2 regions of the Stenotrophomonas sp. YJH_SMC_27 genome follow, and region 1 is predicted to be linked to the other one. Evidence: riboswitches for the same ligand, from Rfam matches in the RefSeq annotation. Region 1 holds a riboswitch; the other holds the start of a gene.

The links. A riboswitch is a leader RNA that binds a small molecule or an ion and turns the genes downstream of it on or off. The one in region 1 is predicted to bind glycine.
Region 2: another riboswitch for glycine. It lies ahead of AC5P7R_RS08465 (trimeric intracellular cation channel family protein); the one in region 1 lies ahead of gcvP (aminomethyl-transferring glycine dehydrogenase).

The regions. Positions count from the first base shown of each region.
Region 1 covers NZ_JCAFTA010000020.1:18,609-25,069, forward strand. The annotation lists gene AC5P7R_RS20670 (siderophore-interacting protein) at 1-105, opposite strand, end outside; gene AC5P7R_RS20675 (multidrug effflux MFS transporter) at 247-1,473, opposite strand; glycine riboswitch at 1,773-1,875, shown strand; gene gcvP (aminomethyl-transferring glycine dehydrogenase) at 1,938-4,805, shown strand; gene AC5P7R_RS20685 (VOC family protein) at 4,897-5,307, opposite strand; gene AC5P7R_RS20690 (amino acid permease) at 5,450-6,461, opposite strand, start outside.
Region 2 covers NZ_JCAFTA010000004.1:151,915-158,375, reverse strand. The annotation lists gene AC5P7R_RS08485 (DUF6616 family protein) at 1-217, shown strand, start outside; gene AC5P7R_RS08480 (hypothetical protein) at 330-587, shown strand; gene AC5P7R_RS08475 (3-deoxy-7-phosphoheptulonate synthase) at 883-1,956, shown strand; gene AC5P7R_RS08470 (DUF5076 domain-containing protein) at 2,242-2,553, shown strand; gene AC5P7R_RS08465 (trimeric intracellular cation channel family protein) at 2,639-3,256, opposite strand; glycine riboswitch at 3,339-3,444, opposite strand; glycine riboswitch at 3,458-3,547, opposite strand; gene AC5P7R_RS08460 (GIY-YIG nuclease family protein) at 3,588-3,863, shown strand; gene AC5P7R_RS08455 (nuclear transport factor 2 family protein) at 4,005-4,436, shown strand; gene AC5P7R_RS08450 (NAD(P)/FAD-dependent oxidoreductase) at 4,519-5,799, opposite strand; gene AC5P7R_RS08445 (NYN domain-containing protein) at 5,923-6,461, shown strand, end outside.

The DNA.
Region 1 (6,461 bases):
CGCCACGTCGGCACCGGTGAATACCATGCGGTCCAGGGAAGGAGAAAGAACGCGGCGCTCCTTCAGCGCCACCTCGAACAGGCGGTAGGTCTGCTGCGCAGCCATGGGGGAACCTCATGCAACGACATCGGATCGGCTGGCTGTCGTGCATCCACGCACCGGCTGGCTGGAGTCCCCAGCCTAGTCCGGTCGTTCCTCGCCGCAAGCGTTACGGGCATCGCGGCGTGCCCTACCCCTGCGCGCTGCTCAATCGCCCGTGCAGGCTGCCTGCGCCGCGCGCTCAAGCCGGTGCTCCCAGTACCAGAACACGAAGCCGGCGCCAAAGAACGCGGCCTGGCCCAGCGCCAGGTGCAGCGGGCTGGCACTGAGCAACGGCGACACCACGCCGGCCACCACGGTGCTGATCATCAGCTGCACGAAGGCCTGCAGCGACGAGGCCAGGCCGCGCTGGTGCGGATACATGTCCAGCACCGCCAGCGCCAGGATCGGGAAGATCAGCGCCATGCCCATGCCGCCCAGGAAGATCGGCAGCACTGCCCACGGCAACACGAACTGCGGCGACAGCGCCACGTAGCCGACATTCAGCAGCGCCGACAGCGCGCACAGGCTGAAACCGATGGCGACCTGGCGGGTGGGCGTGGTGTGCCCGGCCATGCGCCCGGACAGGAACGAGCCGGTGGTCATGCCGCCGATGGTGGGGATGAACAACCAGGCGAAACCGCCCTCGCCCAGGTGCAGGTGCTGCATCACGAACACCGGCGCCGACGAGATGTACAGGAAGATGCCACCGAAGCCGATGCTGCCGGCCAGCGCCAGGCGCAGGAAGCGCGGGTTGAAACCGATGCGCACGTAATCGCGCATCAACGCGTGCGGCGACAACGGCACGCGCGCTTCGACCGGATGGGTCTCCGGCAGGTAGCGTGCAGTGGCTGCCAGCAGGGCCAGCGCGAACACCACCAGGAACCAGAAAATCAGCGGCCAGCCGGCGCCACTGAGCAGGATCCAGCCACCGATGATCGGCGCGATGGCCGGGGCGATGCCGAACAGCATCGACACCTGGCTCATCAGGCGCTGCGCGTCGTGGCCATGGTAGAGATCGCGGATCACCGCGCGGCCGACGATCATGCCGACACCCGCCGACAGGCCCTGCAGCGCGCGGAACGCCAGCAGCGTGGCCAGATCGGTGGACAGCGCACAGCCGACCGAGGCGCCGACGAACACCACCAGGCCACCGAGGATCACCCGCTTGCGCCCCCACGCATCGGACAGCGGGCCATGCGCCAGGCTCATCAGGCCATAGAACAGCAGGTACACGCTGATGGTCTGCTGCACCGCCACCTCGTCCACCGACAGGCGCTGCGCCAGCTGCGGGAACGCGGGGAAGATGGTATCGATCGAGAACGGGCCGAACATGGCCAGGCCGGCAAGCAGCAGGGCCATGCGGCGGGTGGAGGGAGCAACGGCGGCGGTCATGAAGGAAGCGTCCGGCAGGGCCATGCGCGGCACGCACGGCGGGCGCCGGTCCCGCTGCAACGGGGACGGCGCCAGATGAATTCGGGTATCCGCCCATCATAGGTGGGGATTGCGCCCGATGCCATGCAGCGGTGCACAAAACGCACGGCCGGGCCATCGGCCATTCAGCCGCGGGCCCGCGCCGGGGCGCGGCCAGCGGGCCCGCAACGGGCTATAATCGGCGGGCAACACGGTGGGAGAAGCGGAACACCGCTGCCGAAGGCGCAACGCCCGTAATCGCTCAGGCCCGATACCACCCGTAACAGAACTCTGGAGAGACCGGTTCGATCCGGCGCCGAAGGGGCACGAAGCCGCGGTTTTCCGCGCTTCCAAACTCTCAGGCAAAAGGACAGAGGGGCGCCCCGCAGACCGCCGACCGGCGGCTTGTGCCCGTGCGTGTGCCCTTTCCTGACGGATCCTTCGCCATGTCCCAGAACACCCCTTCCCTGCGTGAGCTCGAGCACCACAATGCGTTCGTCGAGCGCCACATCGGCCCCAACGATGCCGAGATCGCGCAGATGCTCGACGTCGTCGGCCACGCGTCGCTGGATGCGATGACCGATGCCATCGTGCCGGCCAAGATCAAGTCGCCGGCGCCGCTGGCGCTGCCGGAGTCGATGACCGAAGTGCAGGCACTGGCGAAGATCCGTGCGATCGCCGACAAGAACACCGTGCTGCGCAGCTTCATCGGCCAGGGTTACTACGGTACCCACACGCCGAACGTGATCCTGCGCAACATCCTGGAAAACCCGGCGTGGTACACCGCCTACACCCCGTACCAGGCGGAAATCTCGCAGGGCCGCATGGAAGCGCTGATCAACTTCCAGACCCTGTGCGCCGACCTGACCGGCATGGAAATCGCCAACGCCTCGCTGCTGGACGAAGCCACCGCCGCCGCCGAAGCGATGACCCTGGCCAAGCGTTCGGCCAAGTCGAAGTCGGACACCTTCTTCGTGCACGATGCCGTGCACCCGCAGACCCTGGAACTGCTGCGCACCCGCGCCGAGCCCATGGGCATCGTGCTGCGCGTCGGCACCCCGGCCGAGGCACTGGAAGCAGAAGCCTTCGGCCTGCTGCTGCAGTACCCGGACACCTTCGGCCAGGTCGGTGACTACAAGGCGCTGGTCGATGCCGTGCACGCACGCGGCGGCCTGGTGGCCGTGGCCACCGACCTGCTGGCCCTGACCCTGCTGGCTGCCCCGGGCGAATGGGGCGCGGACATCGTGGTCGGCAACAGCCAGCGTTTCGGCGTGCCGTTCGGCTTCGGTGGCCCGCACGCCGCCTTCATGGCCTGCCGTGACGCCTACAAGCGCTCGATGCCGGGCCGCCTGATCGGCGTTTCGGTCGATGCCCAGGGCAACCCGGCATACCGACTGACCCTGCAGACCCGCGAGCAGCACATCCGCCGCGAGAAGGCCACCTCCAACATCTGTACCGCACAGGTGCTGCTGGCAGTGATGGCCTCGATGTATGCGGTCTACCATGGCCCGGAAGGCCTGACCCGCATCGCCCGCCGCACCCACCGCCTGGCCGCCATCCTGGCAGCGGCACTGCGCAACGCCGGCGTACAGGTCGGTGGCGACTTCTTCGACACCCTGCACGTCACCGGCGTGCACGCCGATGAGATCCACGCCAAGGCACGCGCCGCAGGTTACAACCTGCGCGCGATCGACAGCGACTCGGTCGGCATCAGCCTGGACGAGACCGCCACCCGCGCCGACGTGGTCGCGCTGGCCGCCGTGTTCGGCGCGCAGGCCGACATCGATGCGCTGGACGCAAGCACCGCCGACGCGCTGCCGGCCGGCCTGCTGCGCCAGTCCGCGTTCCTGACCCACCCGGTGTTCAACACCCACCACAGCGAGCACGAACTGCTGCGCTACCTGCGTTCGCTGGCCGACAAGGACCTGGCGATGGACCGCACGATGATCCCGCTGGGTTCGTGCACCATGAAGCTCAACGCCACCGCCGAGATGATCCCGGTGACCTGGCCGGAGTTCTCGCAGATCCATCCGCTGGTGCCGGCTGACCAGGCGCTGGGCTACAAGGAACTGATCGACACGCTGGAAGCGATGCTGGTCGAATGCACCGGCTACGACGCGGTCAGCCTGCAGCCGAACTCCGGCGCGCAGGGTGAGTACGCCGGCCTGCTGGCGATCCGTGCCTACCACCGCTCGCGCGGCGAGGGCCATCGCGACATCTGCCTGATCCCGGATTCGGCGCACGGCACCAACCCGGCCTCGGCGCAGATGTGCGGCATGAAGGTGGTGGTCACCAAGACCGATGCCAACGGCAATGTCGATGTGGAAGACATCCGCCTCAACGCCGAGAAGTACAGCGACCGCCTGGCCGCGATCATGATGACCTACCCGTCCACGCACGGCGTGTTCGAGGAAGAGGTGGTCGAGATCTGCGAGATCATCCACAAGCACGGCGGCCAGGTGTACACCGACGGCGCCAACATGAACGCCCTGGTCGGCGTGGCCAAGCCCGGCAAGTGGGGTTCGGACGTTTCGCACCTGAACCTGCACAAGACCTTCTGCATTCCGCACGGCGGTGGCGGCCCGGGCGTTGGCCCGTGCGCGGTCAAGGAACACCTGGCCCCGTTCCTGCCGGGCAAGCTGGGTGACAACGGCCCGGTCGGCATGGTCAGCGCCGCCAGCTTCGGCAGCGCCTCGATCCTGCCGATCAGCTGGATGTACATCGCGATGATGGGCCGCGAAGGCCTGCGCAAGGCCACCCAGGTCGCGCAGCTCAACGCCAACTACATCGCCAAGCGCCTGGCGCCGCACTTCAAGACGCTGTACACCGGCCGCAACGGCCTGGTGGCGCACGAGTGCATCCTCGACGTGCGCCCGCTGGAGAAGACCAGCGGCATCGGTGCCGAGGATGTGGCCAAGCGCCTGATCGACTTCGGCTTCCACGCCCCGACCCTGAGCTTCCCGGTGGCCGGCACGCTGATGGTCGAGCCGACCGAGAGTGAGTCGCTGCACGAGCTGGACCGCTTCATCAACGCGATGATCCAGATCCGCGAGGAAATCAGCGCGATCGAAGACGGCCGCCTGGACCGCGAGGACAACCCGCTGAAGAACGCGCCGCACACTGCCACCGCAGTGACCGCCAGCGAGTGGACCCACGCCTACCCGCGCGAACTGGCTGCCTTCCCGCTGGCCAGCCTGAAGCAGAGCAAGTACTGGCCGCCGGTGGCACGCGTCGACAACGTGTACGGCGACAAGAACGTGATGTGCGCCTGCATCCCGGTCGACGCCTACAAGGATGATGAAGTCGAGGCTTGATTCCTCGCGGCATCGGTAAGTGAACGGCCCGCGCAAGCGGGCCGTTTTCATGAGGGTGTGTGGACCAGGGCCCACACGCACAAACATCTGATCACGGGTCCGGCATCTGCCCCAGGCTCAACTGCCAGGACACACCGAACCGGTCCTGCACCCAGCCGTAGCGGTTGCTGAAGTCATAGTCGCCCACCGGCATCAGCCAGTGGCCGCCCTCGCCCAGCACGCGCGCGGCGCGCTCGAACTGCTCGGCGCCGGAGCACTCGACGAACAGCGAGATCGACGGGCTGAAGGTGAAATCGTGCACGTCCAGGCTGTCAAAGCACAGGTAGTGGGTGCCACCGAGCAGGAAGATGGCCTGTCGGACCTGCCCGGGCACGCCGGCACCGGCGCCGTCCGGATGGCGCTGCATTGCCAGCAGGCGGAAATCGGCGAAGGCCTCGGCGTACAGGGCCAGGGCGGCCTCGGCCTGGCCGGTGAACATCAGGAAGGGGCGACTGCGCAGCATGCGGTACTCCCGGTCGACGGGCCGCAGGCGGCCCACCTGCGCACAGTGCCACGCGGAGTGTGTGCCTGTTGTAGAGCCGAGCCCATGCTCGGCTGGCGATCGCGCAAACAGCAGCCTCGACCGTAGGGTCGGCTCTACAGAATCACGCCTCGCGCATGCGCCGCGCGATGGCGCTGCCGGCGGCGATCGTGGCGGTCAGCGCCACCATCGACAGGAACTGCAGGCGGGTGTGCGACTCGCTCAGCAGCAGGCCGAAGATCAGCGCCAGGATCGCCAGCGCGCAGCAGGTCAGCCACGGGAAGCCCGCCATGCGGAACGGCAGCCGGGTACCCAGGCGATCCGCGCGGCGGCGCAACACCAGTTGTGAGACCAGCGACAGCGTCCACACCAGCAGGCAGGTCGAACCGACGATGTTCAGCAGCACCGGCAGCACCCGGTCCGGGAACAGCAGTTCCATCACCGTGGCGGCGAAACCGAACAGCACGCTGGCCAGCACGGCAATCACCGGCACCTGGCGCGGATCGGTCCAGCCCAGCACGGCCGGGGCTTCGCGGCGCTGCGCCAGCGAATACATCATGCGCGAGGCGCCGTAGAGGTTGGCATTGAGCGCCGACAGCAGCGCGATCACAGCGATCAGGGTGATGGCGGTGCCTGCACCCGGAATACGGGCAATGTCCAGCACCGCGGCGAAGGGCGACTTCAGCGCCTCGCTGGTCCACGGCACCACGGCGATGATCACGCTCAGCGAGCCGATGTAGAACACCAGGATGCGCCACGCCACGGTGCGGATGGCACGGGCGATGCTGCGCTCCGGGTCTTCGGTCTCCGCCGCCGCAACGGCCACGATCTCGGTGCCACCGAAGGCAAACACCACCACCAGCAACGCCGCGCCGATCCCGGCCAGGCCCTTCGGCGCAAAACCACCATGCTCGGTGAAGTTGCTCAGCCCAGGCGAGGTCACCTGCGGGAGCCAACCCATCAGCAGCGCCACACCGATGGCAATGAACGCCAGGATCGCCGCCACTTTCAGGATGGCGAACCAGAATTCGAACTCGCCGAAGTTCTTCACCCCGAGCAGGTTGATCGCGGTGAAGAACAGCATGAAGGCCAGCGCCGCCATCGGTACAGGTACTGCTGGCCAGACCGTGGCCAGC
Region 2 (6,461 bases), on a different contig from region 1:
CATCACGCCGCTGGCGATGGGCCGCATTGCCAGGGACGTACCGCATAGCAGCGATGAACAGTTCTATGCGGTCTGGCGCTGCGCGAGCCGCGAGGAGGTCGATGCGCTGGTGGCTGGCATTGCCGCTACCGGCTGGCATGAGTACTTCACCACCACCCATGCGGTAGGCGCGATGGACAGCATGGCCCAGCACTTGGCCGACCTGGCCGCCTTGTAGCGGGGCGGCAGACGCCGGCAGATCCCGGTCCTCGGCATGGGTGGCACATGCGCCTGTCACCCGGACGCGGTAAACAGGACATTGCCCATGTCCATCCGCAGGGAAGTCGATCATGCAGAGCACGCTCCAGGTCACGCTGTTCGGCCCTCTTGGCGACAGCCCGGCGTTGCAGTTGCCGGGGCTGGAGGGGCCGTCGGTGGCCATCCAGGAATCGGCCCTGCGGCGGTTGGTTTCCGATCTCTACACCGCGCGTTCCCTGCTCAACCCCGAGCAGCTGGACGAGGCCCGGCAGGAACTGGATCGCGTGCTGGAACGCTGGGCCGACATCCATGAGGGCCTGCTGCTGGACGTGGAAGTGCATGGCAAATGAGCGACTTTGCGTGGTTACCGCCGCGTAGGCCGGGCTGGCGCGCATCTCGCTGAACCGCGTCCCCAGTTGCGTATGAAACATTTTGCACTGCGCAAAAGCTGTGCTATCAATAGATCCCATGAACGCAGCCCCCACCAGCTTTTACTGGTATTACTTTCCGAAGCCACCGGCGGAGGAAGGATTGCGCTCACCCTGAAGAAAGCTTCAGACGCATTCCCGAAAGCCGCCAGCGAACCTGGCGGCTTTTTTCATGCCGCCACGCTGGGGACCCCCAACGTTCCGGAGATCTCCCGCAATGCCCCCGCACACCGACGACCTGCGTATCCGCACCATCGAACCGCTGACACCGCCAGCCCAGCTGCTGGCGATGCTGCCCTGTGACGATGAAGCCTCCGACACCGTCAGCGCCTCGCGCGCGGCCCTGCACCAGATCCTGCATGGCCGCGACGACCGCCTGGCAGTGGTGGTAGGCCCGTGCTCGATCCACGACCCGAAGGCCGCCATCGAGTACGCCCAGCGCCTGAAGCCGCTGCGCGACGCGCTGGCCGGTGAACTGGAAATCGTCATGCGCGTGTACTTCGAGAAGCCGCGCACCACGTTGGGCTGGAAGGGCCTGATCAACGATCCGGACCTGGACGGCAGCTTCAGGATCGACAAGGGCCTGCGCATCGCGCGCGGCCTGCTGCGCGACATCAACAAGCTGGGCCTGCCGGCCGGTGTCGAGTTCCTCGATGTGATCTCGCCGCAGTACATCGCCGACCTGGTGGCATGGGGCGCGATCGGCGCACGCACCACCGAAAGCCAGGTACATCGTGAGCTGGCGTCGGGGTTGTCGTGCCCGGTCGGCTTCAAGAATGGCACCGATGGCAACGTGAAGATCGCCGCTGACGCGGTGGGTGCTGCGTCCAATCCGCATCACTTCCTGTCGGTCACCAAGCAGGGCGGCACCGCCATCGTGTCGACCACCGGCAACCCGGATTGCCATGTGATCCTGCGCGGCGGCAAGCAGCCGAACTACGACGCAGGCAGTGTTGCCGAGGCCTGCCAGGTGCTGGCCAAGGCCAAGCTGCCAGCGCGCCTGATGATCGACGCCAGCCATGCCAACAGCCTGAAGAACCCGGAAAACCAGCCAAAGGTGATCGACGACATCGCTGTTCAGCTGGAAGACGGCGAACAGCGCATCGTGGGCGTGATGATCGAGAGCCATCTGGTCGGTGGCCGCCAGGAACTGGTGGAAGGCCAACCGCTGGTCTATGGGCAGAGCATCACCGATGGCTGCATCGACTGGGACACCACCGTGACGGTGCTGGAGCGGCTGGCCGCGGCCGTGCGCGCCCGTCGCGACGTGAAGGTGTCCGAAGCCGCCTGATGGAAGCCGCCTGAGTGCGGCACGTGTGTGGATGGCGGCCAGCGCCTGCGGGGGTGCGGCCGCGATCAGGGCCGGTCGGAGTTGGAGACCGGCCCATCTGCACCGGCGATGCGCCTGGCGCTGCGCATGAGCGACAGCGCCAGGTACATCGCCGGGGTGGTGAGAACGATGGATGGGGCCTTCATGTAGCGTCGAGCCCGCGAAGCGCGGGGCTTTGTAGAAGATCCGCTCCACGTACGCTCCAGGTCACGTCACAATGCCACTTCCTGTTTGGTGGCCGCAGCCATGAAAGAACTGATCATTCCAGAAGCCGCACAGCGCGATGAGGATTCCATCGAGATGATCCGCGTGTGGATTGCCGAACGGGGATTGCATGCTTCGCTGAACGTTGGCCTGTATGGCGATCGTCCTGGCATTCGAGAGGAGCATGCGTGGGGACGCATCCTGGCAGACGTCGCCCAGCATGTCGCAGATGCTCTGGTCGTGAGTGGCGGGATGGACCGCGGCGCGGCGATCAACGCGATCAAGGATGCATTCGATGAAGAGCTGCGGGCGCCGTCCAGTGGGCGCTCGGGGGGATTCGTGGTCCGCCACTGAGGGACCAGATGGGCGCCGCGGCGCTGGAGACAGCGTCCCAACGCAACACGGCAACAAGCGCTGGGCGACGTGGAGAACGCGAACTTCAATGCACTTCGTCGTGGTACACGAACTTCGGCATTTCCCAGCGGTAGTGGATCGCCAGCAGGCGCAGCGCGAAGCCGCCGCCGAGGCAGCACAGGATTGCGGTGGCATCGGCCACGCCCCAGTGCAGCAGCAACAGGTAGGCCGCGCCGGTCAGCAGCGCGATGATCGCGTACAGCTCCTTCTGGAAGATGAGTGGTACCTCGTTGCAGAGGATGTCGCGCAGCACGCCGCCGAACGCGCCGGTCAGCATGCCGGCGATCAGCACGATGGGCATGGCATGGCCGGCCTCGCGCGCGATAGAGCAGCCGATCAGGGTGAAGGCGATCAGGCCCAGGCCGTCGAGCACCAGGAAGGTGCGGCGGAAGTGGTGCATCCAGCGTGCGACCCAGGTGGCGATCAGTGCCGCGCACACGGTGAAGCCGAGGTACTCGGGATGTTTGACCCAGCCCAGCGGATAGTGGCCAAGAAGGATGTCGCGCAGTGAACCACCACCGAGGGCAGTGACGCAGGCGATCATGACCACGCCGAACAGGTCCATGCGGCGGCGGCCGGCGGACAGTGCGCCGGTCATGGCTTCGGCGGAAATGGCGATCAGGTAGATGACGGACAGCAGCATGGGACAGGCTCCGGGCGCGGTGGGGCCGGCCATGCGCGACTACCGCCACTGCCTGCGCAATGACGGGATGACGATGACCGGTGCCGCTCCCGCTGTCCTTTTGCCTGAGAGTTCAGCGGCATGGGCCGCGTGCCCCTTCGGCGGATCGTCCCAGGCGTGCCCGGTGACCTCTCTCCAGCTCGGCGAGTCGAATGCATGGTTGGTGGGATTCCAGCCCACCGGCCTGAGCGATCATGGGAGCCTGCGCCTTCGGCGGGCGCCAGCGCGGCGCCTCTCTCCTGCATTCGGGCGCCAGTATATCCGCTGCAGTGCAGCACGGCATAATCCGGGCATGACTCCGTCCCTCCGCCCCTGGTTCCTGTACCTGCTCGAATGCCGCGACGGCAGCTATTACGCTGGCATCAGCACCGACGTGGACGCGCGTTTCGCCGCCCACCAGGCCGGCAAGGGCGCGCGCTACACCCGGGCGCGGCCACCGCTGCGCGTGCTGGCCGTGCGCGAGTACCCGGACCGGGCCGCCGCGTCACGGGCCGAATGGCAGCTCAAGCAGCAGCCGCGCGAACGCAAGCTGGCCTGGCTGCAGGCCCCGGATCCTGCGCTTCTGTAGAGCCGAGCCCACGCTCGGCTGTTGTTGCTGCTGCCTGATGGTGAAGCCGAGCATGGGCCCGGCTCTACAGTAGATCCACGCCATGCGTGGATGCGGCTTGCACATGCCATGATCGCCCAGCCCTCAGCGCTGGAGACCCGGATGTCCACGATCGCCCTGCTGTTCGCTCTTTCCGCAGCAACGAGCCCCGCCGCCGACCCGGCCACCCTCGCGGCCATCGAAGCCACCTGCCACGATTACGTTGACGGCCAGCTGGAGGCCGACCCGCAGCGCGTCGCCCGCTCCCTGCATCCGGAGCTGGCCAAGCGCGCGGTCCTCGGCGATACGCCCGACGAACGCCTGGGCCTGCGCCGTATGTCGAAGGAAGAACTGGTCTCGCTGACGAAGCAGGGCGCGTTGAAGACCCCGAAGGATCAATGGGACCGCCGCTGCACGGTGCTGGACGTGACCGGCAACGCGGCCTCGGTGCGGCTGGAAACCCCGTGGTTCGTCGACTACTTCCACATGGGGCGCTTCGACCAGCGCTGGGTAATCGTCAACGCACTGTGGTACCCGAAACCGAAGGCGCCGTAGAGCCGAGCCCATGCTCGGCTTCTGCAAACCGCGCGAAGTGCAGCCGAGCATGGCTCGGCGCTACAGGAGCATGCGTGCGGCCCTAGCGCTTCGGTCGCCGGTCGTCCTGGTCATCACCGAAGATGATGCGCGCGCTGCGCTGGTAGCTCCAGTACGCCACGGCCCAGTTCAGCAGCACCACGATGCGGTTGCGGAAGCCGATCAGGAAGAACACGTGCGCGGCCAGCCAGAACCACCACGCCAGCACACCGGATAGCTGCAGCCGGCCCAGGTGCACGATCGCAGCCATGCGGCCGATCGTGGCCAGGTTGCCGAAGTCTGCGTACTTGAACGGGCCGGGTTCGGGCTTGCCGTGCAGGCGCGCGCGGATCACCTCGGCCACGTACTTGCCCATCTGCTTGGCCGCGGGCGCCACGCCAGGCACCGGCTTGCCGTTGGCCTGGTTCAATACGGCCAGATCGCCAGCCACGAACAGTTCCGGGTGGCCAGACAGGGTGAGGTCGGGTTGCACCTGCACGCGCCCGGCGCGGTCCAGCGGCACCTCCAGCGTGCGCGCCAGCGGTGAAGCGGCCACACCGGCGGCCCACACCACCGTGCGTGCCGGCACGAACTGATCGCCGAGCCTGAAGCCCTGGCTGTCGATGTCGCTCACCGGGGTGCCGGTCAGCACTTCCACGCCCAGCTTTTCCAGCTGCCGGCGCGCCTTCAGCGAAAGCACTTCCGGGAACGAGGACAGCACGCGCGGCCCGGCCTCGATCAGCCGCACTTTCGCACTGGCCGGATCAATGTGGCGGAACTCGTTGCGCAGCGTGTGGCGCGCGATCTCGGCCAGCGTGCCGGCCAGTTCGACGCCGGTGGGACCACCACCGACGACGGCGAAACTCAGCCACGCCGCCTTCTTTGCCGGGTCCGGTTCGGCCTCGGCGCGTTCGAACGCCAGCAGCAGCTTGCGGCGCAGCGCGATGGCATCGTCCAGCGTCTTCAGGCCGGGCGCATCATCGGCCCACTGATCGTTGCCGAAGTAGGCGTGGGTGGCGCCGGTGGCCAGCAGCAGGCTGTCGTAGTCCAGCGTGCTGCCATCGGCCATGCGGATCTGCCGCGCCCGCTTGTCGATGGCCACCACTTCGCCGAGGCGGACTTCCACATTGCGCTGGTGGCCGAGGATGTGGCGCAGCGGTGCGGCGATATCCGGTGCGGACAGGCCGGCGGTGGCCACCTGGTACAGCAGCGGCTGGAACAGGTGATGGTTGCGGCGGTCGACCAGGGTGATGCGTATGCGCTCGCGGGCCAGGGCACGGGTGGCCCAGAGACCGGCAAAACCGCCGCCGACAACGACCAGGTGGGGAACGCGCTCGCGACTCATCGACTCACTCCAGTGGGGGCATCGGGGGAAGCGCCTGGCATCTTCGCACGGCGGCCACCTGTCACGTCAGCGCCTGCCCGGATCGGCGATACTCGGGTTCAGGCAACGGCCCGTGAGGAGCCCATGAGCGAACCGGAAAAGCGCATCGCCCTGTTGATCGACGCCGACAATGCGCCGGCCTCGAAGATCGACGAGGTCCTGGCTGAAGTCGCCCGCTACGGCGTGGCCAACGTGCGCCGCGCCTATGGCAACTGGAAGAGCCCGCGGTTGAAGGGCTGGGAAGCGGTGCTGCACGAATATGCGATCCGCCCGATCCAGCAGTTTGCCTACAGCAAGGGCAAGAATGCCTCGGACATGGCGATGGTGATCGATGCCATGGACCTGCTCTACGCACGCAACCTTGATGGCTTCGCCATCGTCTCCAGCGATGCCGATTTCACTCCGATGGTGATGCGTCTGCTGACCGATGGCGTGAAGGTGTACGGCTTCGGCGAGAAGAAAACGCCCGAGCCGTTCGTCAACGCGTGCTCGAAATTCACCTACCTGGAAGCACTGGGCCAGACCCATGCCAGCGTGCCGGATACCGAACAGGCTTCCAGCGAACAGGCATCGAACGAGCCTGTGGCCAACGACGATGCCCGGCCACGCAAGAGCGGTGCGGA